3 regions of the Anaeromicrobium sediminis genome follow, and region 1 is predicted to be linked to each of the others. Evidence: a T-box and tRNA genes for the amino acid it is inferred to sense, from the RefSeq annotation. Region 1 holds a T-box; the other regions hold tRNA genes.
What was found. The T-box of region 1 lies ahead of proS (proline--tRNA ligase). A T-box ahead of a tRNA ligase gene usually reads a tRNA of that ligase, here a tRNA-Pro.
Positions count from the first base shown of each region.

Region 2: it encodes a tRNA-Pro, which carries the amino acid that the T-box ahead of proS (proline--tRNA ligase) is inferred to sense. The anticodon was not compared.
Region 3: it encodes a tRNA-Pro, which carries the amino acid that the T-box ahead of proS (proline--tRNA ligase) is inferred to sense. The anticodon was not compared.

Region 1 is NZ_NIBG01000008.1:1,200-11,460, forward strand. Features, by position in the region: gene prdR (sigma-54 dependent transcriptional regulator PrdR) at 1-840, opposite strand, end outside; gene proS (proline--tRNA ligase) at 1,021-2,460, opposite strand; T-box leader at 2,534-2,750, opposite strand; gene ilvC (ketol-acid reductoisomerase) at 3,202-4,194, opposite strand; gene CCE28_RS10295 (putative bifunctional diguanylate cyclase/phosphodiesterase) at 4,752-6,443, opposite strand; gene CCE28_RS10300 (hypothetical protein) at 6,657-7,190, opposite strand; gene clpB (ATP-dependent chaperone ClpB) at 7,812-10,261, opposite strand, start outside.
Region 2 is NZ_NIBG01000011.1:88,442-98,702, reverse strand. Features, by position in the region: gene CCE28_RS13245 (YlmH family RNA-binding protein) at 1-779, opposite strand, end outside; gene CCE28_RS13240 (YggT family protein) at 793-1,056, opposite strand; gene CCE28_RS13235 (cell division protein SepF) at 1,075-1,509, opposite strand; gene CCE28_RS13230 (YggS family pyridoxal phosphate-dependent enzyme) at 1,521-2,213, opposite strand; gene CCE28_RS13225 (HlyD family efflux transporter periplasmic adaptor subunit) at 2,234-3,481, opposite strand; tRNA gene CCE28_RS13220 (tRNA-Pro) at 3,750-3,826, opposite strand; gene spoIVA (stage IV sporulation protein A) at 3,871-5,349, opposite strand; gene CCE28_RS13210 (NAD(P)H-dependent glycerol-3-phosphate dehydrogenase) at 5,490-6,524, opposite strand; gene der (ribosome biogenesis GTPase Der) at 6,536-7,858, opposite strand; gene CCE28_RS13200 (DUF512 domain-containing protein) at 7,879-9,201, opposite strand; gene CCE28_RS13195 (capping complex subunit for YIEGIA) at 9,301-9,498, opposite strand; gene CCE28_RS13190 (YIEGIA family protein) at 9,511-10,261, opposite strand, start outside.
Region 3 is NZ_NIBG01000013.1:546-10,806, forward strand. Features, by position in the region: partial or broken gene CCE28_RS22770 (hypothetical protein) at 1-560, opposite strand, end outside; gene fabI (enoyl-ACP reductase FabI) at 775-1,545, opposite strand; gene CCE28_RS14005 (peptidoglycan D,D-transpeptidase FtsI family protein) at 1,575-2,972, opposite strand; gene CCE28_RS14010 (FtsW/RodA/SpoVE family cell cycle protein) at 2,956-4,188, opposite strand; gene CCE28_RS14015 (FHA domain-containing protein) at 4,191-4,628, opposite strand; tRNA gene CCE28_RS14020 (tRNA-Pro) at 4,930-5,006, shown strand; gene CCE28_RS14025 (sensor histidine kinase) at 5,061-6,443, opposite strand; gene CCE28_RS14030 (response regulator transcription factor) at 6,440-7,138, opposite strand; gene CCE28_RS14035 (SHOCT domain-containing protein) at 7,274-7,501, opposite strand; gene CCE28_RS14040 (SHOCT domain-containing protein) at 7,515-7,694, opposite strand; gene CCE28_RS14045 (sigma-54-dependent transcriptional regulator) at 7,821-9,170, opposite strand; gene CCE28_RS14050 (ATP-binding protein) at 9,163-10,261, opposite strand, start outside.

The DNA of each region.
Region 1 (10,261 bases):
TATCTTTTGATTTGATCCAATAATAGTAGAAAAACTATAATTGGATGCAATCTCCCTTTCATATTCCTTTTGTAACAGTTTCATCTTTTCCTTAGTCTTTTTCAATTCTTCTGAAAGGGCCGTTACCTCTGTTATATCCCTGTCAGAAGATGCCACTGCAATTAATTTACCATTGTTATAAATTGGAATGGCACTTAATATAACTGTTTTCCCTTCCTTTGGAGAATGTATTCTATTCTCTAATGGCTTTTTTTCTTTTATTGCATGGAATATTAGAGCATTAGGGAATATATCGCCTAAGTACCTACCTACTATCTCATCCTTTGTTACTCCATATAACTTTTCAGCACTTTTATTCCACACTTTCACGGTTCCTGCATCATCACATATACATACGGCCTCGTGTAGGTTATCTATTATTTTGTTATTAAGTTCAAACATTTTTTCTAGCTCAAGATAAAAATTATCTCTTATGTTATTGTTAGTTAAAACACCTGTTATTTTATTATTCTCAATCACTGGTACTCTTCCTATTCCTTTTGTCATCATAAAATTTCTAGCATCCTTAACAGATAGATTTCCTTTAATAGAGTATACCTTCTTCTTTGCGTACTTATATATTCTTTCGTTTAAATCTACTTTTCTTCTTATTAGTTTTTCCACATCTTTAGTAGTTATTATACCTATTAAATTACTTTTCTCATCTATCATAAATGCTTCTTCCACATCCATCTCTACCATTAATCCAAAAACGCTCTTAATAGTGCAATTGTAATTGACCTTTAAGAAATTTTTGTTCATTATTTTTCTTATGTCAAAAAACAAATTTGTCACTCCCACGAAACCCACCCCTTATACTAGGATTTCAACTAGAAATATTACTTCTTCATTAGGTTCATATATTAAATTCTAATCCCTTACCCTTAAGAATAATCTTAATTTCATAATATCATTAAATTATATTATTTACAAAAAAAATCTCACTTATGATTTTACATAAGTGAGATTTCATATTTAAAATTAATATGCTCTTCCCCAGTAAACTAATTTCTTAGCTGGCTTTTCACAGCATATACAAGTATCTGCAATTGGTTCTTGATCGTGGAATGGCATACATCTAGAAGATGCTCCTGTATCTTCTTTAATTTTCTCTTCACAAGCTCTATCTTCACACCACATAGCCTTAATAAATCCTGGCCTATTAGCTACAGTTTCCTTGAATGTATCATAGTCAGTAGCTACACTAGTTTTTTCTGTTTGTCTAGTTCTTGCTGCCTCTAACATGTCATTTTGAATAGAATCTAGTGTCTCTGTAATCTTAGCTTCTAATTCATCTAAAGATACGAATACCTTCTCTCTAGTGTCTCTTCTAACTAATACAGCTTGATTCTTCTCTATATCTTTAGGTCCAATTTCAACTCTTAGTGGAACACCCTTCATTTCGTATTCACTATACTTCCAACCAGGTTTCTTATCACTATCGTCTAATTGTACTCTGAATTCCTTAGATAGTCTTTCCTTTAGTTCATTAGCTTTTTCAAGTACACCTTCTTTATGTTGTGCTACTGGAATGATTACTAATTGCTTAGGTGCAATCTTTGGTGGCAACATAAGTCCACTATTGTCTCCATGAACCATTATGATAGCTCCTATTAATCTTGTAGTAACTCCCCAAGAAGTTTGGTGTACATGCTTCATTTTACCATCACTATCAGTAAATTGAATATCAAATGCCTTTGCAAATCCATCTCCAAAGTAGTGAGAAGTACCACATTGAAGTGCCTTTCCATCATGCATTAAACTTTCGATAGTATAAGTAGCTTCAGCACCTGCGAACTTTTCTTTTTCAGTTTTTCTTCCCTTTATAACAGGAATAGCTAAGTATTCTTCACATAGTCTTCCATAAACGTCAAGCATTCTTAGAGTCTCTTCTTGAGCATCTTCTGCAGTTCTATGGGCAGTATGGCCTTCTTGCCATAAGAACTCTAATGTTCTTAAGAAAGGTCTAGTAGTCTTTTCCCATCTTACAACAGAACACCATTGATTGTATAACTTTGGTAGGTCCTTATATGAGTTTACGATCTTTGAGTAGTGCTCAGCAAATAAAGTCTCAGATGTTGGTCTAACACATAATCTTTCTCCTAGTTCTTCACTTCCTCCGTGAGTTACCCAAGCAACTTCTGGTGCAAATCCTTCTATATGATCAGCTTCCTTTTGTAATAAGCTCTCTGGAATAAACATAGGCATATATACATTTTCGTGACCTGTTTCTTTAAACATTTTATCTAGGTTACTTTGAATGTTCTCCCATATTGCATAACCATAAGGTCTTATAACCATACATCCTCTTACACTAGAATAATCAACTAATTCTGCCTTCTTAACTACATCCGTATACCATCTTGGAAAATCTACGTCCATATCAGTAATGGCTTCTACAAACTTTTTATCCTTTGACATGAATATCCCTTCCTTTCATTTATATATGTAATTCATGATTTGTTTTTTAATATAAAAAAAACCCTGCATCCCCAAAAGGGACCAAGATTCAACTGGCGGTACCACCCTGTTTGATTTAGCTAGAAAATAGGCTAAATCCACTTTTATGAGATAACGGTTTTCTCCGCTGTGGCCTTATTCCGGCACAGATCTCCGAGGCTGGTTCAAAACCTTCTTTTAGAAACTTCACACCAATCGTTTCCTCTCTGTAAAAAGATTTAATTTCTACTATTCCTCATCATAGATAATTTTTTAATTTTTATAAATTCATGATACTATTAATATTATTTTAATTTCCCCAATTTGTCAATATTTATAACACTTTTTCTAGTATAATTATCATTATATTTTCATAGGTTCAATTTCGTTACTAATATTCTCTTCTATATATGTACTTAGATAAATTATAACCGAACTAAAGGTGTGTAAACTTATTTCAGTTCAATAAAGTCTAGCTACTTACAAGGGATTGTGGATGAAAAATTTTTAGAAGGTGGAACATCAGTATACACTTTACTGTAAACAATTATGAACTTTCTATAGTAATTATAAGATTTACACTATATAGTCTGATAGTGACTTACCTTATAAAATATTTTTTATCCACATGACCGAAGTAAGTTCATATACATTTAGATTGGACATGGTTTATCTATATAGATAAGGACGGTTAGTTAATAACCGTCCTTAATAAGTAAAATTCTATTTTTTTAACCAAGACATCATACTTCTTAACTCTTTTCCTACTTCTACAATAGGGTGTTCTAATTCTTGTCTCTTAACAGCATTGAATACTGGTCTATTAGCCATATTTTCAGTAATCCAATTCTTAGCAAATTCACCCCTTTGGATTTCTGATAAAACCTTCTTCATTTCTTTTCTAGTTTCTTCTGTAACAATTCTTCTTCCAATCATGTAATCTCCATACTCAGCAGTATCACTTACACTGTAGCGCATTTTTTCAAATCCACCTTCGTATAATAAATCAACTATAAGTTTAAGTTCATGTAAGCATTCAAAGTATGCAATTTCTGGTTGGTATCCAGCTTCTACTAAAGTATCAAATCCCGCCTTAACAAGTTCCGTAGCACCGCCACAAAGAACTGCCTGTTCTCCAAATAAATCTGTTTCAGTTTCCTCTTTAAAAGTAGTCTCTAGTACTCCTGCTCTTGCTGCTCCTACACCTTTAGCATAAGCTAATGCCACTTCCCGAGCATTTCCTGTGTAATCTTGATATACAGCAAATAATGCAGGAACTCCTTTACCTTCTTCATAAACCCTTCTTACTAAATGTCCAGGTCCCTTTGGTGCAACCATGAATACATCCACATTAGCAGGAGGTACAATTTGAGTAAAGTGAATATTGAATCCATGGGCAAATGCAAGGGCATCTCCTTCATTTAAGTAAGGTTTTATGCTTTCTTCATATAAAGCCTTTTGCTTTTCATCTGGAACTAAAATCATAACCACATTAGCAACTCCAGCAGCATCCTTTGTATCCATTACCTCAAGTCCAGCTTCTTCTGCTACCTTCCATGATTTACTTCCTTCATAAAGGCCTACTACCACATCTACTCCACTTTCTTTTAAGTTTAGGGCATGGGCATGACCTTGACTTCCAAATCCTATAATAGCAACCTTTTTCCCCTTAAACATTTCTAAATTTCCATCTTTTTCATAATACATTTTTGCCATACGAATCGTCCCCTTTTCAAAATCTTTCGAATATTCTTATTATTTGTTTTAAGAATGGCTATTTTAGTAAACCATTCTTATTTTAAGAAATTTTAAAAAAATCTCTCATCCCCAAGACACAATACACTTGTATCTTAGGGATGAGAGACTTCTCATGATACCACCCTATTTCATAAGTTATTCACATAACTTACCTCATCAGGTCAAAATTAACCCTAGCCATATAACGGTGGCACTCCTACACAAATAGAATTCCGGCCTCACTTACTCTTTTCATTTCAGTTTGGCAGTTTGGAAGTGATTATTATATACGCCTTTAATGCTAACTCTCAGCTCTCATTAGCTCTCTGTAATTAAAGTTATCGTATTTTTCTCTTCCGCATTACTTTTACGAATTTTCAATTTATTGTTAACTATCTTAACACTATGTTTCAAAATAGTCAATATATTTTTTATATTTTTTTACATTTCATATTACTTATTATTAATAGTAGCTCTGCATAGGGTTTAGGCCACTTTATTATTTTATAATTTCATGACCTAAACTCCATAATTATTTAAACTGATTTACTTTTAATCCTAAAGTCACCTGATTCACACATCATATGTTCAATTTCTTCAATAGTAACTGGCTTACTAAATAAATAGCCTTGATATTCATGGCAGCCAATTTTATTTAAAAATTCTAACTGTTCTACAGTTTCAACTCCTTCAGATACAATTTTTATCCCCAATTCTTTTGCCATTGTTACAACTGCTTTAATTAAAGATTCATCCCTTTTATCTACACCTATACCATCGACAAACAATTTGTCAATCTTTAATACATCTATTGGGAATATTTTCAAATAACTTAAGGATGAATATCCTTTACCAAAGTCGTCCATGGACAAGGATATTTTCTTTTTCTTTAATTCTTCCATAATATTATGGGCATATTCTATATTTTCCATAGCTGCAGTTTCAGTAATTTCTATGTTTATAAATGATGGATCAATGGCTGTATTCATTAATATGAACTCTAATTTATCCATAAACTTACTTTCATTAAATGATTCGGCAGAAATATTTACAGCAATACTTATTGGCTCTAAATCCATATCTATCCACTTTCTAATTTGTAAACAAGCCAATTCTAATACATGCTCATCTATTTCTTTAATAAGACCCGTTTCTTCAGCTATTGGTATGAAATAATTTGGATAAATTAGTCCAAGTTTAGGGTGATTCCATCTTACCAATGCCTCTAATCCCGTAATTTTTCCCGTTCTAACGTTAACCTTAGGTTGGTAGTGAAGAAAAAACTCTCTATCCTTCAGTGCCTTCCTAATCTCTCCTTCAATTTTAATCTTTTTCCTTATTTCTTCATCCATTGTACTATTATATATTTTATAATTATTTCGTCCCATTTCTTTTGCTTTATACATTGCAATGTCTGCATTTTTGAATAATACTTCTCCATCACCTGCATCATGAGAAAGTATTGAAATCCCAATACTACAAGTAACATGTATTTCCCTTTCTCTTACTATAAATGGACCTTTAAAAATATTTATAATATCTTTAGCAATAGATTCTATTTCCTCAATATTCTGCACAATTATTATAAACTCATCTCCACCTAATCGGCCAATGGTATCCTCTTTTTTAATAATTTCTTTTAGCGTACCAGCAACACTCTTTAAAAGATCATCGCCCCAATAGTGGCCTAGTGTGTCATTTATTAATTTGAATTTATCTAAATCAATAAATAATATTCCCATTTTACTGTTTTTTCTAAGGGCTTCTTCAACAACTAATGTTAAATGTTCTTTCACAAATCTCCTATTTGGTAGATCTGTTAAGCAGTCATGAAAGGCAACATATTTTAACTTTTCTAAAAGTTTTGTCTTTTCTTCAATGGCCTTTGAAAACCCATATGCAATAAATATTATTCCTAATCCTAGGAAAATTTCCTCAAATATAATATCTTGCCATTCTGGAAATGAAATAAATTTAAGTTCATCAAGGGCATCATTTAATGTTGAAATGGCAAAAAGGGCCCATCCTATACTTAAATATGTTATTTTAGATTCTAAAGAAATAAGAAAACAAATTACACTAACAATAAAAAATGTCCCTTCTATTATGAAGTCATGGCTATCCACTTCTAAATTACTTTTAATACATATAAAATTTGTTACTAAAATTAATCCAAATAAAATTCCAATTAATATTTTCATCGATTTTTTTAAGGTTTTCTTCTCCATAGATTCCTTGTCTCCCCTTAAAATAGCTTTTTCTGTCCTTAGATTTAAAAATTCTACATTTTTTGGAATTTCCCTCTTTTTTGTGACTAATCCTTTATTTGGATTTTATTTTAAAATATGGAGAAATACTATTTAAATTTCAAATATAAAAACTCCTGATGATCCAGGAGCTTTTATATGTTCATGAACTGAAAATTTTACATGTACTTATTTTTAGTTTAATTTTTCTACTCTTTTAAGAATATCATATGTATGATCAAATACATGCCTATTGCAAATATAAAAATAATCTTTATTATTAATTATTATAAAGTCGCCTTTCTTACCATATTGCTTGCCCATATAGCAATCTATAAGAACGTCTTCTTGGGCCTCTACTCCTATTAATTCCATGTATTTAACCCTATATACATTCCAGTTTAATATGTCTTCCTTAGAAAAGTCTACACAATCAGCATCCTTTTCATGTTCATATTTATAAGTTCCTATTACACTATCTATATCAGAAACCTTATCATCTACTAAATCATGCTTTCTTTCAAAATGCTCAGGAGCTGAAGGATAAAGTTCTCCAAATATGCCTACCACAACATAATGCCCTTTAGGCACCATCAAATTCCCTTCAATAGTAAGTATCTTAATTTCTTCATTTGTCTTAAAGGCTCTTAATTTAATAGTTTTTTTAACTACAGTATATTTATTATCTAATAGATAGGGATCGTCCTTTAACATGTCTAAATATAACATATTATAATCCATCCTTTCTGTGCAGTCTATACTTTTTCACTTCCTACTTAATTTTTTGCTATTTTTGTAAATGCTATACGGATATTAAAGGAAATCCATTAATATTTAACCTATTTTATTGGAATAATACTGTATAACTAAATACTTATATGGGAGGGCTATTCTTGGGATGGTTTGTTTTTTGCGCTATAGCTTATGCTATTGTATTATTTTTAATTCCTTTAAATAAATTTAAATATTTATTACCTATTGGATTAATTTCAATGGTTATACTCTATTTAATAGATAGTACCCTAATTAGACTTGGAGCATTTTCATATAGTTTTCCAAACCCAATATTGGGAGGATTACCTACCCTTTATTTACTTAGTGGTTTTGCAGGAGGTGTATTTCTTGTATATTTTTTACCCTTACGAAAAAGATGGCAATCCCCATATATACTATTAGCCTCACTAATTTTCCTTATTATAGAATTCCTAATGATTCACCTTAACTATTTCCACCATCATAAGTGGAATGGACTAAACTCTTACGTGCTCAATATTTTTGGCTTTATTATAGTTTTGTGGTTTGCACAATATTTTTATGTGCCTAAAGAATAAATTATAAAAGCCAAAGATTTTACTCTTTGGCTTTTATAATTAGGTTATTATCTTTAGCATGAATTATAACTTCATCTTCTTCCTTTATGTCACCCTTAATAATTTTCTTGCCTAATTCTGTTTCCACATATTTTTGTAAATATCGTTTAACAGGTCTTGCACCATATATAGGTGAGTAAGCATTTTCACCTATATGCTTCTTTCCTTCATCCGTTAGAGCTAATTTAATATTTCTATCATCTAATCTCCTTTGAATATCTTCAAGACTCAGCTCTATTATCTTAATTACTTCTTCTAAGCTTAGGGGTTTGAATGTTACTATTTCATCTACACGATTTAAAAACTCTGGACGGAAATCTCTCTTCATTGCCATATCCATTTGTTCTTTGGCAGAGTCACTTATTTCTCCATTTTCTATTCCTTCTAATATGAAATTACTTCCTATATTAGAAGTCATTATTATAACTGTATTTTTAAAGTCTACTGTTCTACCTTGAGAATCAGTAAGTCTTCCATCATCCAATAATTGTAACAATATATTAAATACATCTGGATGGGCCTTTTCTATTTCATCAAAGAGAATTACAGAATAGGGTTTTCTCCTAACAGCTTCTGTTAACTGGCCACCTTCTTCATATCCCACATATCCTGGAGGTGCACCTACAAGCCTTGATACAGCATGTTTTTCCATATACTCAGACATATCTATTCTAATCATATTGTTGTCACTATCAAATAAGGCTTGGCATAGGGTTTTAGCAAGCTCAGTTTTCCCCACTCCAGTAGGTCCTAAGAATATGAAAGATCCTATGGGCTTATTTAAATCCTTAAGGCCAGCTCTAGCCCTTATTACAGCGTCACTTACAGCCTCTACAGCCTCATCTTGACCAATTACTCTCTTATGGAGAATACTTTCTAGTTTCAGTAGTTTTTGCTTCTCACTTTCTACTAGCTTTGAAATGGGAATTCCCGTCCATTTTGAAACTACTTCTGCTATTTGTTCCTCTGTAACTTCTTCTCTCAGTAGGTTCTTTTCTTTATTTTCCTGTCTTGTCTTTTCTTCCTCTAGTTTTTTCATTAATTCAGGAAGTCTTCCATGCTTTAACATGGCCAAAGTATTTAAGTCATAATTTCTTTCTGCCCTTTCTATTTCATATTTTGTTTCATCTATTTCTTGCTTAATTTTGTTTATATTTTCAATACTACTTTTTTCTAGTTCCCACTGGACTTTCATAGAATTAGCCCTGTCATTTAAATTTGCCAATTCCTCTTTTAATGTTTCTAATCTCTTTTGGGATAACTTATCATTTTCCCTTTTTAAGGCTTCCTTCTCAATTTCCAATTGCATTATTCTTCTACTTATCTCATCTAATTCTGCAGGCATACTGTCTATTTCAGTTCTTATCATGGCAGCTGCCTCATCCATTAAATCAATGGCCTTATCTGGTAGGAATCTATCTGTTATATATCTATCTGATAAGGTTGCTGCCCCTATTATGGCATTATCAGTAATTCTTACACCATGATGAATCTCAAACTTCTCCTTAATACCCCTTAGTATGGAAATAGTATCTTCCACATTAGGAGGATTTACCATTACCTTTTGGAAACGTCTTTCTAGCGCAGCATCCTTTTCAATATATTTTCTATATTCGTCTAGGGTAGTAGCCCCTATACAATGTAATTCTCCACGAGCAAGCATAGGTTTTAGTAAATTACCCGCATCCATGGCACCTTCTGTCTTTCCGGCTCCCACAATGTTGTGGATTTCATCTATAAATAGAATTATCCTTCCTTCAGACTTTTGTATTTCGTTTAATACGGCTTTTAATCTTTCTTCAAATTCTCCCCTAAACTTGGCCCCTGCAATTAAAGCACCCATATCTAGGGCAAATATAGATTTATTCCTTAGACCTTCTGGCACGTCCTTATTTACAATCCTCTGGGCTAATCCCTCTGCTATGGCAGTTTTTCCTACTCCTGGTTCTCCAATTAATACGGGATTATTTTTAGTCCTTCTAGCTAATATTCTTACCACATGCCTTATCTCACTGTCCCTACCTATTACTGGATCTATCTTTCCCTTTCTTGCTAGTTCCACTAAATCTCTACCGTATTTTTCTAATACATTATAGGTATCTTCAGGATTTTGGGATGTGATTCTTTGATTTCCCCTTACTTTGTTTAAAGCCTCTAAAAATCTCTCTCTATTTATATTGTATTTTTTAAATATATTTTTAGATGGTATATTCTTATTGTTCATTAAGGCCAAATACATGTGTTCCACACCTACATATTCATCCTTGAATTTCTTAGCTATATTTTGAGATTCAATAAGTACCTTATTTAGTTCTCTAGTTAAATAAGAAGAATTAGCTCCATTTCCATGAACCGCAGGAATTTTATCTACTAATTCACTTACGTCCTTAATTAAGAAGTCTTTATTCTCCCCCATAAAATCTACTAATT
Region 2 (10,261 bases), on a different contig from region 1:
CTCTTAATTTGGACTTTATATCTATCTTTTTTAGTTTTTCCACCAACATGGAAAACTTCAATTCTTCCTTTTCCTCTTACAGAAATCACATCTCCAGAAGAAACTAGTGTTGAAGGCTGAGGTTGTAGTTTCCAATTCACCTTCACCTTATCACCTTTAATTAATTTAGTAGCTATGCTTCTAGATATGGAAAATCCTGTAGCCACTACACTATCCAATCTTAAAGAAGCCACAGTTGAAGTGACCATTTTATATTTATCTTCTTTTTCTATTTTATAATCCAAGTCCACATGTTCTATGGATATATTATTTCTTCCTATCTTTGTTAAATTCAACCTTATAAACTCATTAATTTCTTTATATCCAATTATTAAGGCTTCATTTTCATTGATTAAAATATCTCCAATTTTTCCTCTTTTTAAGCCAAGACCTAATATAGCTCCTAAAAAATCCCTATGGCTTAAGGTACTTTTGTTAAAATTACCCTCTACTTTTATTATTCCTATAGGATAATCTTCCTTTGTAAGTTCAAATATGGATGGATAAAAAATAATAATTTTTCTCTCTGCATTTTCATATGCTCCATATATAAAGTAATTCAAATCATGAATTTGTTCAATTATAGGTATGGCCATATTTATCTCATATGGACTATAGAATTCAGTTCCACATACTATATAATTTTTCAAACTCTTTTGTGCTTTATTTAATATTTTAGTCATTGTTTGTCTGTCTTCTGAATCTCTTATATGAGTTAAAAATCTATCTCTATTTATCAAGTTATCACACTTTCTATAATATGCTATTTATTAATCCATTTACTAATTGTAGAAAGAATATGGCAAAGATAGGTGATAAGTCTATCATACCTCCTCCTATGCCTATTCTATAGGATAACTCTCTAAATGGCGCCAATATGGGCTCTGTCACTTGATGCAGAAACCTATGCACACCTCCATAGGGATTATTACTTATCCAAGATAATAGTATCCTTGCAATAACTAAATATTCTATTACTCTAAAAAAATAATTAATTGATACTTTTAATATGTACATTCTTTCACCACCAAATTATTATTTTTGCCATGGGAAAATACCTTTATTTTTAAATTCTTCACTTATATTTCCACCTATATCCACATTGTTAGGAGCTAATATAAAAATCCCCTTAGAAATTTTTTGAATATTGCCATCAACTGCATATACGGCACCATTTAAAAAATCAAATATTTTTTTTGCCAAATCATTATCTAATTTTTCTAAGTTTATTATTACAGGTTTTCTATTTTTTAAATTATCAACTATTTTAGGGCATTCCTCAAATTCAACCGGTTCACATACCATAACTTTCATTTGAGAGTTAGTATGTATATTAAGCACTTTCTTAGCATTGTTTATAGTTTTTACCTCTTCTTCCACTTCTACAGGTGTATCCATAATTTCCTCATCCTCATCATAATCATCTAATCCCATGAAGTATTTCACCTTATCTACAAACTTACCACCCATTTTCGTCCTCCTTATTTATCATAATTTCTTAGTCCAAAAATTCCAGTTCCTATCCTTATAAAGTTAGCACCTTCTTCTATTGCTACTTTATAATCATTTGTCATTCCCATAGACAAATATTTCATATTCACATTTGAATAATCTTTTCCTTTAAGTTCTTCAAATATCTTTTTTAATCCCTTAAAATATATTCTTACATTTTCTGAATCTTCTTCATATGGGGCTATAGTCATAAGTCCTACTACCCTTATATTTTCCATATGTTTTATTTCTTCTAAAAAACTTTCAACCGCTTCTACCTTTAACCCAAATTTTGTTTCCTCATTAGCCACATTAACCTGTACTAATGTATCCATGATTATATTATGTTGTTTAGCCCTCTTATTAATTTCTTTTGCCAAACTCACCCTGTCTAGAGAATGAATTAATGAGACCTTATCAATTATATATTTAACTTTGTTTGTCTGTAGGTGACCTATCATATGTATTTTAGCATCTTTAATCTCTTCATACTTATTCATAATTTCTTGAACTTTGTTTTCTCCAACATCCTTAATATTTTCATTTAAAGCTTGTCCAATTCTGGCCGTGTCAATAGTTTTTGTTACTGCAATCAAAGTCACTTCATTCGAATCTCTATCTACCTTCTTACAAATTTCATCAATTTCGCTTCTAACATGGTCTATATTTTCTTTTATACTCATGCGTATCCTCCTTCAAATAATTAGTATATAATTTGCCCTTCTCTTATTCTATCTCCATTTCTCACAACTTCATCATATAATTTTACAGTTTTTATTGTCTTTATTTCTTCATTCACTTTTTTATAAAAGAAATTACTCTTTATTATTACAAACTCGTCATCATAACCTACTATGCTTATCTCTTTAAATACTGCATATCTATTTACATCTAATACATATACACCTACAAGACCATCCTTTTTTATTAAGGAGTCCTTTGGTATTTTTAATCCCTCATAATCAATTACAGATATTTCAGCTTTAGTCTGTCTAATTTTATGGAAATTCTCCATATATTGATTTATTTTAAATATGACAATGAACTTGTCCTCATTTTTTATAATTCTATATATCTTCCCTTCCACTTGACTATCAGAAATTTTTATCTTTATTCTTCTTCCTTCTTTATATTTGTCAATTTTATTATTATCTACTTCAGCAACTAGATACCAGGTGGTATTATTTACAACTTTATATAGTGGCTGGTTAATTATCGCATTTTTCGATTCTCTTAAATTTGTTACATCATAGTTAGCCTCTTTTACCTTTTCTAAATCTATTGTTGCCATATTATTAAGAGTAAATATATCTTCTAAACCATCAATATAATAGCTTATCAATCCAGATACGGGACTTTTCATTACTTGAATATCATTGTCTATTTTAATCTTCAACTCTTCTTGTTCCTTTTTCAACATATCAATATTTTTATTATAAAAACTTTTATCTCCTGCTATTATGTTCTTCTTATCTAATTTTATTTTAAGTTCTTTTTTTAAGTCTACTATTTTTTCCACATTATTATTTTTAGAACTCTCTTGTATCTCCTCTATTATATTATTTATTTCCTTATTTAATTTATCTATATCAGTCTTAAAAAATTTTTTATTTTCTAAGTTATTTATTCTTTGATTTATAATTTCTAACTTTTTGCGAGTCTCATCTTCAACTTTATCCTTTTGAATTTCTAATACTTTATACCCATTTTCAACCTTTTGTCCATCTTCCGCAAAATATTTGATTTCACCCTCATAATTTGCCTTAAGTATCTTTTCATCCCTTAGAATATATCCATCCACCTGATCAATAACTTGTAGATTTCCATATTGAGCCACAACAGTATCATTTGAATAAAACACCAAAGGCCATATTTTTAAAATAATATAACAAATAATTATTGCAAATATAAAGTATTTTAATTTATTATTTTTTTTACGCTTCCTAGAAATGTTTCATTCCTCCTCTCACACTAGTATTACTTCTGCACAGGAGCACGATTTTCCTTCATAAACTACAAAAAAACCATACTTCGTATGATTCGTTATGGAACCCTATGGTTCCCGTAGGCGTCTGCTAACGCAATCTGAATACCCTCCTTTAAAGAGGCAGGGGAATTCTTCCCCCACACCCCTTTCATTTTTTTACTTTATAGGAGTTTATATAATCTCCTATAAAGTAAAAAAATGAGGCTACTTAAAAAACAAGTAGCCTTTTTCATGGTCTGAGTGCTGGGATTTGAACCCAGGGCCTCTAGAACCCCATTCTAGCGCGCTACCAAGCTGCGCTACACCCAGAAATATATAACTATAATAACATTAAATTTATTATTTTACAATCTTTAAAGAATTATACATATCAATCCATTATTACCATCATTAATAATTTTTTGTAGAGTCTTTTGCATTTTACTTCTAGCATCATCAGGCATGGTATATAGTTTATGTTGTAATTGTTCTTTTACCATATCATGTAATGATTTTCCAAACATATTAGTTTCCCAAATTTTAGTAGGATCAGATTCAAATTCATCTAGTAAATACTTAACTAATTCTTCACTTTGTTTCTCTGTTCCTACAATAGGTGATACTTCTGTGGCAATATCAGCTCTAATAATATGAAGTGATGGTGCATTTGCTCTTAATTTAACTCCAAATCTATTTCCATGTTTGAATATTTCAGGTTCTTCTAGTTCTAACTCCTTTAAGCTTGGAGGTACTAGTCCATAACCAGTTTCACGTACATCATTAAGAGCCGTCTCTACCCTATCAAATTCCCTTTTAGCTCTAGAAAATTCTGTTATTAATCCTAAAAGTTCATGATCTCCATCTATTTTATGTCCTGTTATTTCTTCTAAAACAGAATAGAACATTCCCTCTTTTGCCTTCATATCTATATTTGTAACCCCTTTACCTAATTGTATATTATTAAGTAGGGCTTCTGATATTATATCTACATCTTTAAATCCATCCATGTTATTCTTAATATCATTAATGTTTCTAACATCATTACTCCAATCTCTCACTAGCTTCATAATATCTTTTTTAACCCAATGATCTGAATCTAACCCATCCATCCATCCTGGAAGTGATATATTAATCTCTCTAATAGGAAACTCAAATAGTACGTTTTTAAGAATCTCATTAATATGTGCCATGTCCATCTTAGCACAGTCTGCAACTACTACTGGAACTTTGTATTTTTCCTCTAACTGCTCCTTCAGTTCTAGTGCCATTTCACCATGTGGATTTAAAGAGTTAAGTACAATGACAAATGGTTTATTTAATGATTTTAATTCTTCCATTACTCGATTTTCTGCCTGTATATATTTATTTCTATCAATATCAGTAACAGTTCCATCAGTTAATATTACTAAACCTATAGTTGAATGGTCTGTTATAACTTTTTTAGTTCCTATTTCTGCTGCCTCTGCAAAAGGAATCTCCTTATCATACCATGGAGTTTTTACCATTCTAGGTTTTCCCTCTTCTTCATAACCAATAGCACCATCTACTAAATACCCAACACAATCAACTAATCTAACTTTAACATTAGCATTTTCATCTATGCTAAGTTGTACAGCTTCATTAGGAACGAATTTTGGTTCAGTAGTCATTATAGTTCTTCCTGCACCACTTTGAGGAAGCTCATCCTTGGCACGCTCTCTCATATGGGCATTTTCAATATTAGGTATAACCATTAGGTCCATAAATCTTTTTATAAAGGTAGATTTTCCAGTTCTTACAGGACCTACCACACCTATATATATATCTCCTTGCGTTCTTTCTGCAATGTCTCTATATATATCAAAGTTTTCCATTATTTTCCCCCTCCCATTATAATTGTTCCCTATATAAATTAGACATACTAACAGTATATATATATGTCTAAAAAAATTTATTATTACTTTTAAGAGTGGGTTTTAAGAATTTTTTTCACATAAAAAAAGATAGCTATTAACTAGCTATCTTTCCACTGAACATCATTTGCAACTTCTTCAATTTCATGGGTCTTACTTCTCATCATTAAATCTACTACAGCTTCTTTTACATCTCTTTCTTCATTTAATATTCTATATATTTCTGTTGTTATAGGCATATCCACATTATACTTTTTAGATAAATTGTAAGCCACATTAGTAGTGGTTATACCTTCTACTACCATACCTATAGAATCCACAGCCTCATCCACTTTCATCCCTTCGCCTAGCTTTATACCACATCTTCTATTCCTACTATGCATACTGGTACAAGTTACAATTAAATCTCCAATTCCAGTAAGGCCTGCAAAAGTGTTTGTGCTAGCTCCCATAACTTGACCTAATCTTGAAATTTCTCTTATTCCCCTAGTCATCAGTGCCGCTTTTGCATTATCTCCATATCCAAGACCATCTGATATACCTGCTCCTAAGGCAATTACATTCTTAAGAGCTCCTCCTAGTTCTACACCTACCACATCTGGGTTAGTATATACTCTTAGTTTTGGAGTAATAAATACATCTTGTACAAATTCAGCACATTCTTTAGAATAGGCAGCAGCAACCAATGTAGTTGGCATGTCTCTAGATACTTCTTCTGCATGGGATGGCCCTGATAAAACACAATATTCATTCTTAGGAAGAATTTCCTCTACCACTTGAGATATTCTAAGTAAGGTGTTCTTTTCTAATCCCTTTGCCACATTCACTATTACAGCTTCTTCTTTAATATTCTTTTTACATAATTCCAATACATTTCTAACGGCCTGAGATGGTACTGCTACTAATATTAGATCCATATCCTTTACAGTATCATCTATATTATTATATAATTTAATATTTTCTGGTAATAACACTCCAGGCAAGTACTTTATGTTTTCTCTACTTTTTTTAATTTTATTAAATAGAGTTTCCTCTCTTGCCCATAGATTTACTCTATGACCCTTTTTAGCTAGAGATATGGCTAGTGCAGTTCCCCAGCTCCCAGCTCCAATTACACCAACATTTATCTTTTTCATAAATACTCCCCCTAGTATTTGCTATCTCTTTCCCTATATAAGATACTAATAGGTGTTCCTTCGAATCCAAAGGTTTCTCTGATTTTGTTTTCCAAATACCTTGAATATGAAAAATGAGCAAGTTCCTTGTCATTTATAAATATTACTATCTTAGGTGGTCTAACAGAAGCTTGAGTTGCATAATAAATTCTTAATCTCTTTCCCTTGTCAGAAGGAGGTTGATTCAATAGTATTGCCTCATTTATTACATCATTTAATCTTCCTGTAGGTATCCTCATACTATGTTGATTAGATACAAACTTAATTAGTTCTAATAATTTATTTATTCTTTGTCCCGTAAGAGCTGATACAAATATTATTGGTGCATAACTCATAAAAGCTAACTCACTTCTAATCATTTTAGTAAATTCAGACATAGTGTGAGTGTCTTTTTCCACTAGATCCCACTTGTTTACTACTATAATGCTACCTTTTCCTTCTTCATGGGCATACCCTGCAACCTTTTTGTCCTGCTCTGTTACCCCTTCAGTAGCATCTATCATAGTTAAGCATACATCAGCCCTTTCAATGGCACTCAGGGCCCTTATAACACTATATTTTTCTATGTTCTCATTTACTTTACTCTTTCTTCTTATCCCTGCCGTATCTATTAATACATATTCGTCATCACCATGGGTAAATGGCGTATCTATAGCATCTCTAGTGGTTCCTGCTATATCACTAACTATTACTCTCTCTTCTCCTAATATTTTGTTTATTATAGAAGATTTTCCAGCATTAGGTTTTCCTATAACTGCTACCTTTATTTGATCATCATCATAGTCTAAATCCTTATCCTTTGGGAAGTTAGCTACTGCTTCATCTAATAAATCTCCTAATCCTAGGGCATTGGTAGACGAAATTGCAAAGGGCTCTCCCATTCCTAATTGGTAAAAATCATAAAAAGAATCTGGTAAGTCTCTATTATCAACTTTATTCACCACCAATATAACAGGTTTACCCGTTCTTCGTAAAATATTAGCTACTTCTTCATCTTGTGCTACTAATCCCGTTCTTCCATCTACTATAAACAAGATTACATCTGCCGTATCTAGAGCCATATAAACCTGATTTCTCATTTGTGATAATATTATATCCTTAGAGTCAGGTTCCATTCCACCCGTATCTATTAAAGTGAATTTATGATTTAACCATTCAGCATCTGCATATATTCTATCTCTAGTTACTCCAGGAGTATCTTCTACTATGGATATTCTCTTTCCTGCTATTCTATTGAAGAAAGTAGATTTTCCTACATTTGGTCTTCCAACAATTGCCACAACTGGTTTTGCCACCTTCTGCACCTCCACAAACTTTAATTTATTATATTTTCTATAAAGTCTTTTCCATTATTTTTTGTTACTTTAACTTTTACCTTTAATAATTTTTCCACATCACTTATTGTTAAATCATCTAAGAATACATCCGTATCAGTCCTTAGCATACTCTCAGTTATTAAAAGACTCTCTCCTAATATTTTACCTTTTAGCTGTTCGACTATATCAGTGGCAGTTATAAGGCCTGACACCGTTATAGTTTCTCCGAAGAAATTATTCTTTATTTCATATACATTTATATGAATATTAGGATATTTTTTATTTACTTTACTAGCCAAATCATCTATAAATTTTTTGGCAGATTTACCTGTTGCAATACTTATTGTCTTATGATTAGTATCCCCATCTAAAGAATCTAAATATTTTTCAAATTCATCCTTTAATTTAACCATAAGTCCTACCCCGTTTTCTATTTGGGGAAAACCTTCATAATCATCATACGGTGGAAACTCCTCATTTCCTATAATGTAAAATTCATCTGACAAATGAACAAATCTAATACCTTTTTCTTTTAAAAATTTATCTTGCCACCTTTTAATTTGTTCAATAGTTTCCTTTGCACTTTCTTTATTAAATATTTCTAGAGGATAAAGATTTTTTCTATATTTAGTAATACCTACAGGAACAATAGCAATACTTTGTACACTTGGATAAAGATTATATAAATCCTTAATAGTTTTATCTAAGTTTTCTTTATCATTCACATTAGGACACAGAACAATCTGTCCATTTATAGTAATCTGAGCTTCTGCTAATTTTTGTAATCTCTCATATACATTACAAGCTGTTTTATTATTTAACATTTCCATCCTTATATCTGGATTTGTCGTATGGATTGACACATTTATAGGACTAATTCTATATTTTATTATCTTTTCTATGTCTTCATCACCCATATTAGTAAGGGTTATGAAGTTTCCCTGTAAAAAAGACAATCTAGAATCATCATCCTTAAAGTACAATGTCTTTCTCATATTAGGTGGTAGCTGATCTATAAAACAAAAAATACATTTATTTTTACAACTCTTAGCCTTATCTATGATGGGATTTTCAAATGTTATCCCCATTTCCTCATCATAATCCTTTTCTATACTATGGACTTCAATTTCACCATTTCTTTTTTGAATTTCCATCTCTATGTATTCGTCAGAAATTAAGAACATATATTCAATTATATCTCTTATTTCTACATTATTGACTTTAAGCAATATATCTCCTGGCTCTATACCTAATTCTTCTCCAATACTGCCCTTTTCCACATCTAATATTATATTTTTAAATTTTTCTACATTTACTTCCATTATTGAGTACACCCTTTATCAAATAAATTTACCTTAAAAATTATATCATAAAAAAAACATATATACACTATAATTGGAAATCTTATGTTAGTCAAGTATTTAATGCCTTATTAACACAAAACAACCATTTTCTAAATCATGAATTGCTGACATGGTAATTTTAGATAAGTTCACAGCTAGACTTTCCTTTTGTTCCTTAGTATCTGCATAAAATATAGGAACAGAACAATAATTAGAAATGGAATTTCTATCTGTAGTAACTATAGCCACTATTGAATCTTTTATACCTATATCCAATTTCAATCCCTCCTAAGACATTTTTTTAAAACTATTTCTATATAAGGTTTTTCTTTTAGCAGTCTCTAAAATAGGCGTTCCTTGTATACTCTCTAAAAGAAGTTTCTCATCTTTAATTAATGGTATACATATGATTATCATACTTCCCGTTTCTAAATTTCTTTTAGCAAAAGGAGCGTATTCAACATCGTCCGAATCCCTTTTTATACCAAGTTGCACATATATATTATGAAGTATAGTTTGGCTTTGTCCCACATTAGCCAAAGTTTCAATGGCATCTTCGTCTCTAGGAATTATCTCTGCAGCCAATCCATACTTTAAATAAAAATCCTTTGTAGCATCTAATCCCACATTAGTTATAACTACATCGTCTACTAATAATATGGGCCCATCAAATACCATTTTAGCACTTCTCACTTCTCCTATTTGTCTTATGGATTGTCTCATTAACAGGAATTTTAAAAATAGCATGACTATTGTTCCTACACATATGCCCACAATAAACTCTACATATATATTTGAATAAATAATTTTCACACAATATATGGTCAAGCTAGTTGACAAAGATGTTAGTATAACCATATAGTTTCTAGCTTCAAAAGCCTTTGCAATATCCTCTATATATGCTGTGCCCCTTTGAACTAATTCAGTAGGCTCTATATTATCCAAACTTTCTCTCTCCATACTCCTTACATCCCTAAATTGTTGAGCCGCTACTGCTAAGAATGTTACAGCTCCAAACTCCTTTTCTACTAATGCAGGT
Region 3 (10,261 bases), on a different contig from region 1:
CCTGTATCTCCCTTATCTCCTTTTGGTCCTTGAGATCCTGTTGCCCCTGTATCTCCCTTATCTCCTTTTGGTCCTTGAGATCCTGTTGCCCCTGTATCTCCCTTATCTCCTTTTGGTCCTTGAGATCCTGTTGCCCCTGTATCTCCCTTATCTCCTTTTGGTCCTTGAGATCCTGTTGCCCCTGTATCTCCCTTATCTCCTTTTGGTCCTTGAGATCCTGTTGCCCCTGTATCTCCCTTATCTCCTTTTGGTCCTTGAGATCCTGTTGCCCCTGTATCTCCCTTATCTCCTTTTGGTCCTTGAGATCCTGTTGCCCCTGTATCTCCCTTATCTCCTTTTGGTCCTTGAGATCCTGTTGCCCCTGTATCTCCCTTATCTCCTTTTGGTCCTTGAGATCCTGTTGCCCCTGTATCTCCCTTATCTCCTTTTGGTCCTTGAGATCCTGTTGCCCCTGTATCTCCCTTATCTCCTTTTTGCCCTTGAGGTCCTTCTGGTCCAGGGGGGCCAACTGGTCTACCAAAACTAACACTAATTCTAGTCCAATAAGGTTGTTCCATCATAAATAGCAATCTCCTTTATATTTAAAACAACATTGTGTCTAATAATAAGTTTTTCTATTATCATAATATGAGTTTTTATAAAAGTAGTGCCAAGCTACTTATTTATATGACCGAAGTAAGTTCACATACATTTAGATTTGACATGGTTTATCTATATATTTCAAAAATAAAAAAATCCTTGAGAGTAAATTTACTCTCAAGGATTCTATATTTATTATCCTACCATGCTAAATCCAGCATCAACGTGAATAACTTCTCCTGTTACTCCTGTACTTAGATCACTACATAGGAATACTGCTGTTCCTCCAACTTCTTTAGGGTCAACTGTTCTTCCTCTTGGAATCTTGTCCTCTGCTTGCTTTAATAGGTCGTTAAAGTCTTTAACTCCTCTAGCTGCTAATGTCTTAATAGGACCTGCTGATATAGCATTAACTCTAATTTCCCTTTCTCCAAGATCTTTAGCTAAGTATCTTGTAGATGCCTCTAAGGCTGCTTTAGCAACTCCCATAACATTGTAGTTAGGAATAGCTCTTTCAGCTCCTAAGTAAGTTAATGTAAGAATTGATCCACCCTCAGTCATAATTTCTTGGGCATGTTTAGTTACTAATACAAATGAATAAGCACTAATATCATTTGCTAATTTAAATCCATCCCTTGATGTATCATAGAAGTTTCCAGCTAATTCTTCCTTTTTAGAGTGAGCAATAGCATGAACTAATCCATGTAACACTCCTACATCTTCCTTTAATTTTCCAAATACTTCTGCCACATTCTCATCATTAGTAACATCACATTCATAAACCTTAGCATCTTTCATATCATCGCTAAGTAATTTTTCTAAATTTGTCAGACTTCTTTCTCCTACATATGTAAATGCTAAGTTTGCTCCATGTTTATGAAGCTCTTGTGCTATACCCCATGCAATACTTCTTTTGTTTGCAACTCCCATTATTAAGATATTTTTACCTTTTAATAATCCACTCATAAATATCTCTCCTTTATTCATAATTTTATCTATTCATTCAATACATTTAATGCATTTTTTAATATGTCTCTTGCGATAGGAGCTGCTGATACACCCCCACCTTTTCCCTCATTCTCCAAAACTACTACAACTGTAACCTTTGGATTATCTGCTGGTGCAAAACCTACAAACCAATCATGGGACTTGGAATTTGTCTGGGCTGTCCCTGTTTTACCAGCCACTTTAACACCACTTATTTTGGCTTTCTTCCCAGTTCCAAATTGAACCACATCCATCATCATATTGGTCAATTCCTTTGCATTATATCCATTAGTAGCATTTGCTAATCGTTTAGGCTGAGTAAGTTCTATTATTCTATTTTTACTATCTGTAATCTCTTTTACTAAATAGGGTCTCATTATATCCCCATCATTTCCTATGGCAGAAGTTACCATAGCCATGTTTATTGGGGTGACTAAAAGTTTTCCTTGGCCGATAGATAGGGATCCTAAATCCACCTTTGACATTTGTCTATCTATTGGAAAAACTGAATTCTTAGTGGCTATGTCAAAATGTATATCTTTATTAAACATATACTTTTCAGCCGTCTTTTTTATTTTATCATAACCTAAGTCTAATCCCATTTGAGCAAAGGCTACGTTACAAGAATAAGTCAAAGCCTTCCTCATGTCAACTTCTTTATGGGCTATATTTTTATAGTCTTTTAATATAAATCCATCAATAGTAGTTTGACCCTCACAAAAATACTTTGGTTCAAGGTCATAGTTAAGGGCACTAGTTCCAGTTACTAGCTTAAATACAGACCCTGGTGTATAAAGACCTTGCGTTGCTCTATTGAGTAATGGGCTATTCTCATTGTTAGCTATAGCCTTCCAATTTTCCACTATTTCATTAGGGTTAAAGTCTGGCTTACTAACTAATCCATAGATTTCGCCTGTTTTAGGATTCATAGCAACTACAGCGCCCTTTTTACCTTTCATTCTTTTTTCCATATAAGATTGAATTTCATGGTCTATAGTTAGAATCAAATTATTTCCTTTATTATTTCTCCCAATTATAGTATCTCTTACCTTTTCAATGGGAGATTTATCAAATCCCAATAATACTTTATTAAAGGATTTTTCAAGACCTGACTTTCCATATTCTTTGAAAGAGTACCCTATTATGTGAGAATACATATTTCCAAAGGGATACTTCCTTGTTTTATCTACATTCTCATAATTATCTGCCAATATTACTTTATTTCTATCTAAAATTTTTCCTCTTAAAATATTATCCTCTTTAATCCACAGTCTCTTATTATAAGGATTATTAATTATTTCATCCACTTTAAATGCTTCAATATAACTTAAATGTAGTATTAATCCCAGATACATAATACAAAAGAGCAATAGTACTTTTATAATTCTCTTAGATATGATGTTCATCTTTCTCCTCCTGATATGTATCTATTTCCTCAGAAGCTACTTGAAGTATTCCTACTAGTAAAAAGCTAGAAACTAGTGAACTTCCACCGTAACTTACAAAAGGAAGAGTAACTCCCGTAAGAGGAATAAACTTTGTAACTCCACCTATTATTATAAATGCTTGAAATCCTAATATAACTGTCATTCCAATGGAGACTATCTTAAAAAATTTATTATGCTGATTAAGTGCTATTTTAAAGCCCCTATATATTAATATTAAAAACAACATTATTACTGCAATTCCACCAAATATACCCAATTCTTCACATATGGCTGAAAATATGAAATCCGTATGTACTTCAGGTATTAGTTTAGGATATCCAAGACCTAATCCCGTACCAAAGAACCCTCCTGAAGCTATGGCAAACAAGGATTGAGTTATTTGATAACCTTCTTTTTCTATATATTTCCATGGATCTAACCAAGCTATTACCCTTACTCTTACATGATATACAAATATATAACTTAATATGGCTATTACGGTTGCCAATATAATTTGAACATATATTTGCTTTCTATCCTCTTCATTAATGTATAGAATCATAAAAAAGGTAAAGTAAAATATCATGGCTGCTCCTAAATCTCTTTGAATAAATAAAAATAGTATGAACACATATATGGAGCCTAAGAACACATAAAAATTCATTTTTTTATTAGAATAGTAAGAAGCCAAATAAAATACAAATAATATCTTAATTAACTCTGATGGTTGCAATCCAATTGGTCCTATTTTAATCCAGTTAGTGGCACCTTTTATTTTATCTCCTAAAACTAAAGTTAGAATAAATAGGCCAACTGATATTATAATATAATGTTTAGTCCAGTTTTGCCAATTCTTGATCCTCTTAACAGCCACATAAGTTATGAAATAAAAAATTATCCCAATGGCAAACCAAGCCACTTGCTTTAAACCATATTTAGGGTTTAATCTATAAATCATTATTACACCTATACTAGATAACATACTTACTATTAGAAATATATAATTGTCTCCATTTGGAGATAATTTAGATAAAGAAAGATTGGCCACATATATGGTTACAATAAACAAGCCTCCCCACAAAAGGGTCCCTGGATCAAAGACGTTCTGATACATATAAAGCAAAAATATTGCCAGCAAATTTATTAAAACTATTAGATTTTGAGGCATCTTTTTAAAAAAGAAATCATTAAACATCATTACACCTCTTTAACGGTATCCACGTATAAAAATTCTACCTGACCCATTTTTATTCTATCTCCATTTTGTAACATAACCGTATCTATTATTTTTTCTCCATTAATAAAAGTTCCATTTGCACTATTTTCGTCTTTTATTAAAAAATAATCCTCATTTAAAACTATTTTAGCTTGATAGTTTGATATGGTTGGATCTTTTATGGTTATATGGTTATCATTTTTTCTTCCTATGGACATGGTTTTATCTAAAGGATATACTTCCTTTATTTTAAAGGGCAAGGTGTCCTTCCTATTTATAAGCTTTAAATATGGACAATTTCCAATTAGTCCTGTCATATTTTGAATATCTAAATAAATCATTTTCATAATATTAAATATAAATAGATATATTATTAAAATAAATGCATATTTAATTATTGTTGAAAAAAAATTATACATGTATCATACCTCCATATCTATTTTACCATTTATTAGCTAGATTCCCAAAGCATATTAGAGTTTATCCATATAATTCCTATTAAATACTATACACTATAATTATTAAAAAAATATTAATTCTATTAACTTTTATTACCTAGTCCTATTTTATAGAACATTTCAACAATTCCTTATTTTCTTATTATAATCCAAAATAAGGAGTATTTACTAGTATTTAAGAGTTTTTTTTATTTTCCACTTAAAAATAGTCAAAATTATAACATGCTTTTTTCCCTAGATAATGGTAAACTATATTTGTCGACGGGGTGTAGCGCAGTTTGGTAGCGCATCTGGTTTGGGACCAGGGGGCCGCGGGTTCAAATCCTGCCACCCCGACCATTAAAAAACTTAGCATAATATGCTAAGTTTTTTTTATTTAAATTTTCTCGTATTTTAAAATTTAATTATAAACGTAGTACCTTTTCCAATCTCACTCTCCACTTCTATCTTTCCTCCATGGGCTTCAACTAATGTTTTTGTAATAGTTAGTCCAATTCCCGCTCCTCCTGTTTCTCTACTTCTTGACGCTTCTCCCCTATAAAATCTTTCAAATATATAAGGTAAATGCTCATTTGAAATACCTATTCCTTCATCCTTTATCCATATGATAATTTCCTTTTCATCCTTCTTTAATCCAATTTCTATCACTCCATCATCATTAGAATATTTATAAGAATTTGAAAGTATATTAAATAGTATTTGTTTTATCTTATCCTCATCCATAAACACTTCTACCTTAGGTAATATGTTCATAATGATTTTTAAGTTCTTCTTTGCGTATTGAGGTTTAAAAGTGTCAATTACTTTTTCAAGTGTATTGGATAGACTAAAATGAGTTTTATTTAAATTCAAGTTACCTTGTTCTAATCGAGCCAGATCTTGTAAGTGATTTACTAGCTTTTTTAAGCGTAATATTTCCTCATGACAACTTTGGAGTCTTTCTGGTGTTGGTTCCCATATTCCATCCATAAGAGCTTCCACATGGGTTTGCAATGTTGTAAGGGGCGTTCGAATTTCATGAGCCATATCCGATGTTAATCTCTTTCTAAGTTTTTCTTGGTCCTGTAGAGTTTGAGCCAAATAATTTATTGATTTTGAAAGCTCATCAATTTCTCTAGCATTGCTATTCACTTCCGAACGTATTTTTAGGTTTCCATTTCTCATTTCATTGGCTATTCTTGTAATTTTCCCTAATGGTCTTGTCAATTCTTTTGACATGATTAAACTTATGATAAATCCAAATATGAATGTGATTATAACAGAAATTAAAAAGGATTGATTCAATGTATTTTTAAATCCAATGTCCCTTTCATTGAGATTTGATGTACCAAAATAGCCAATTATAATTGTCCCTATATTCTCTCCATTTTTCATTATGGGAAAACTCTCTTCCTTATAGGAGGTCAATGTTGAATTGGACTGTCTATTCATCATATGTTTCATCATAGAACCCATCATTTTTTTATGAACAAGATGACTTTGGCCAGATGAAAAGACCACATTTCCATAGGTATCATTAATCTGTATATATAAATCCTCCAAAACTGCGTACCTTTGAATTTGACTATCATGTATTTTTTTAAAGGGATTCTTAGGATTATACAATTCTTCTACTAAACTTTTCACCTTATCAATCTTTTTTTCGTGCTCCTCTAATAGGTATTTGTCAAACTTTTTATCTATCATATAATTAGAAATAATACTTGTAATCAAAATAGAAATAGATACTGTAAGTAAAAAACTAAGGGCAAATCTCTTTCCTAAGGATGTTTTCATTTTTTATCTCCAAATTTATAACCTACCCCATATACTGTTTGAATATAGGTTGGTTTCTTTTTATTGTCTTCTATTTTATGACGAATATTTTTTATGTGAGTATCAATTATCCTATCAAATCCATCATATTCTAGACCAAAAGCCTTTCTTAGGAGCTGATCTCTTGTAAAAACTTGCCCTGGATTTGATAAAAACACATTTAGGAGTTTAAACTCATTAGGAGTTAAATTAACTAATTTGCCCTTTTTCTTTACCTCAAATCTCTTTATGTTAACTTCCAAATCTCCATCATTAAAAGTCAAATAATCTGCTAAGGGACTATTTTCTCTGTATGCCCTTCTCATAAGAGCTCTTACCCTTCCTACTAACTCTCTAGGACTGAAAGGTTTTGTCAAATAATCATCTGCTCCAATAGCCAATCCTTGGATTTTTTCATCTTCCTCATTTTTTGCCGTAAGCATAATAATAGGTATATCTGAAGTAGTTCTAATTTTACTGCATACCTCTTCTCCCGAAGTCTTTGGCAACATTAAATCTAAAACAACTAGATGTATAATCTCTTCCTCAAAAATTTCTAAAGCCCTTTCTCCATTTGTAGCAACAAGAACCTCATACCCTTCCTTTTTTAAATAGGCCTTTACTACATCTAAAATTTTTTGTTCATCCTCAACCACCAATATTCGTTTTTTATCCATTATTAAACACCTCTTTAAACACACTTCCTCTTATTTATATTTTGTCATAAGTAATTATTATTATAAATAAGCTTCTTCTACATAGCTATAATTTCCTATAGATTATAAAAACATAGCTAGAGAATAATTCTCTAGCTATTTCCCTCTTATGACTTTTTTCTTTTGAATATATTCATCTTCACTAATTTCACCATTTACAAACTTTAAATCTAATGTTTGTAGGGCATCATTTCTGTTATAACTATTATTTCTCATAATTTTAGCAGTCCATATACAAAGGCCTACAACCACTGCTATACCTAGCCCCATGCGTATAATCATCCATGGCCACCATGCTCCATAACCAAATCCAAATCCACACATATCCATAAACCTCCTAACTTCTTAATATATCTTTCTTACGCTTATATTCTTCTTCTGTTAGTTCACCACTTATAAACTTTTCATCTAAAATTTCTAAAGGACTTCTTTTACCAGAACCATATATTGACTTATGGTTATCTTTAGAAAAATGTATAATTAGAAAAATTATGATTGGTATCCATAATAACATCATAAATTTATCCCTCACTTTTCTTCTTTTAATGTAATTATAGTAAAGAAATGTGTAGGAATTATGTAGATAATAAAATTTTGTTATAAATAATAGGTTTATGAATATGATTGTGAATAATAACACTAACTATTTCATATTGTATTTTTCCATCCTATATATAAGGGTATGCCTTGTAATACCTAATAATTGTGCTGCCTTTGTCTGATTATAATTCATTTTATCTAATGCCTGTTGTATTAACCCTTTCTCTACCTCTTCTAGATTAATACCCTCTTTCGGCAATATAAATTCACAAGTCTCTTTATTTTGTAATAGTATTTCCCTTGGCAAATCATCTCTATAAATTGTATTTCCTTGAGATAATATGACAAGTCTTTCAATAACATTTTCAAGCTCTCTAATATTTCCCTTCCAGTTATAATTAACCAACATTTCTAAGGCATCATCACTTATGTTTATTTTATCTCTTCTCATTTCTTTACAATATCTTTGTATAAAATAATCTATTAATTGAGGAATATCTTCTTTTCTTTCCCTTAAAGCTGGCAGTTCTATAGGTATAACATTTAATCTATAGTACAAGTCTTCTCTAAAGTCTCCTTCTTCTACCATTTTCTTCAAATCCCTATTGGTTGCAGAAACAACTCTAACATCCACTTTAATTAATTCAGTTCCCCCTACACGCTCTATTTCTTTTTCTTGAAGAATCCTTAAAAGTTTTACTTGTGTAGCAGGGCTTAATTCACCTACCTCATCAAGAAATATGGTTCCAGCATCTGCCCTTTCAAACCTTCCTGGTTTTCTATTTGTGGCCCCTGTAAAAGCTCCCTTTTCATGTCCAAACAATTCACTTTCTAATAAGCTTTCGGGAATTGCTCCACAATTTACTTTTATATATGGTTTATTTTTTCTCTCACTATTATAATGTATAGCATTTGCAATCAATTCTTTTCCCGTTCCACTTTCACCAGTTATTAAAATCGTTGCAGGACTTTTAGCAACACGATTTACAATTGCTAGTACTTCCTTCATTTTATCACTATTTCCTATGATTAATTTTCCAGTCTTATCCTTTAATTCTTCTGTTAGAAATTCTATCTGTTCTTTCATATGACCAATATCTAATGCTTTTCTTATTTGTAGTTTCAACTCTTCCACATCAAAGGGTTTTGATATATAGTCTAGGGCTCCTATTTTCATTGCCTCTATTGCAGATTCCATTGTTCCATGGGCTGTAATCATTATTACAGGTACATTAGTATTAAATTCCTTTATCTCTTTCAGTGCTTCCATTCCGTCCTTTTTAGGCATTCTTAAATCTAATAATACAAGATCAGGTTCATTTGTTTTCACTTTTTCTATTGCCTCTACTCCATTAGATGCAGTAATAATTTTGTATTCTTCATTCTTTAAGGCTTTTTTCATTGCCCATATCATGTTCTTTTCATCATCTGCAATTAATATCTTCTTATGCATGTTTCTCTCCTCCTTCAATAGTAATAGGAAGAAATACATCTATTTTTGTTCCTTTACCTACTACACTATCTACTGCAATATATCCCTTGTGTTCTTCTATAATCCTATGGGTTATGGACAAACCAAGGCCCGTTCCAATGTCTTTTGTTGTATAAAAGGGTTCAAATATTTTTTCAATTTTTTCTTTAGATATACCTATTCCACTGTCTTCAAAGGAAATTTTCAACCAATCCTTTTCTTTTAATAAATCAATATGAATATTCCCACCATCTGGCATAGCTTGTACAGCATTAAAAATTATATTTACAAAAGCCTGCTTTAATGCCTCCGCATCCACAAATAAGTTTACATCATCTCTAGATTTATAATTTATTTTCACACTATGCTTTTGTGCATATTGTTGGGTAATCAAAAGGATATTCTCAAGTAACCTATCTATACTCTGAATCTTTCTCTCATGTATATTAGGTTTTGCAAAATCCAACATACTTTTAATCACCGTATTTGCCCTGTCCACTTCATGAATTATAATCTCAAGACCTTCTTCTAACTCTTCATCCTCCGTATCCTCATGTATGGTTTGTGATATGGTCTTTATTATTCCTAAAGGATTTCGTATCTCATGGGCAATGCCAGATGCAAGTTCACCTAAGGCTGATAACTTTTCAGCTCTCCTCACTTGTCTTTCTAGATTTCTTATTTCAGATATATCTTCAAGTACAATAACAACGCCTTCTACTTTATCTGTAATGCTTCGTAATGGATATGCAAATAATTTTACATAAATATGCTTTCCTTCTATAGAGTGACATTCTGTTTCCATATTCAAGTCTTTTTTCTTATCATTCAATACATTTATTAATATTCTCTCCACTTTATCATACTCTACAAATAGAGACCTTAAGTCTTTTCCCAAGTATCTTTCATTTAGATTAAATAGTTTTTTCCCTTCTTTGTTAATGGATTGTATTTTAAAATCCTTATCTACAGCTATAAAAATATTTGTTATACTATCTAATATATTTTGAGTATAATTTTCAAGATCAGTTAATTTTTTAATTTGTACTTCTAACATTTTTTTCTTATTAAAA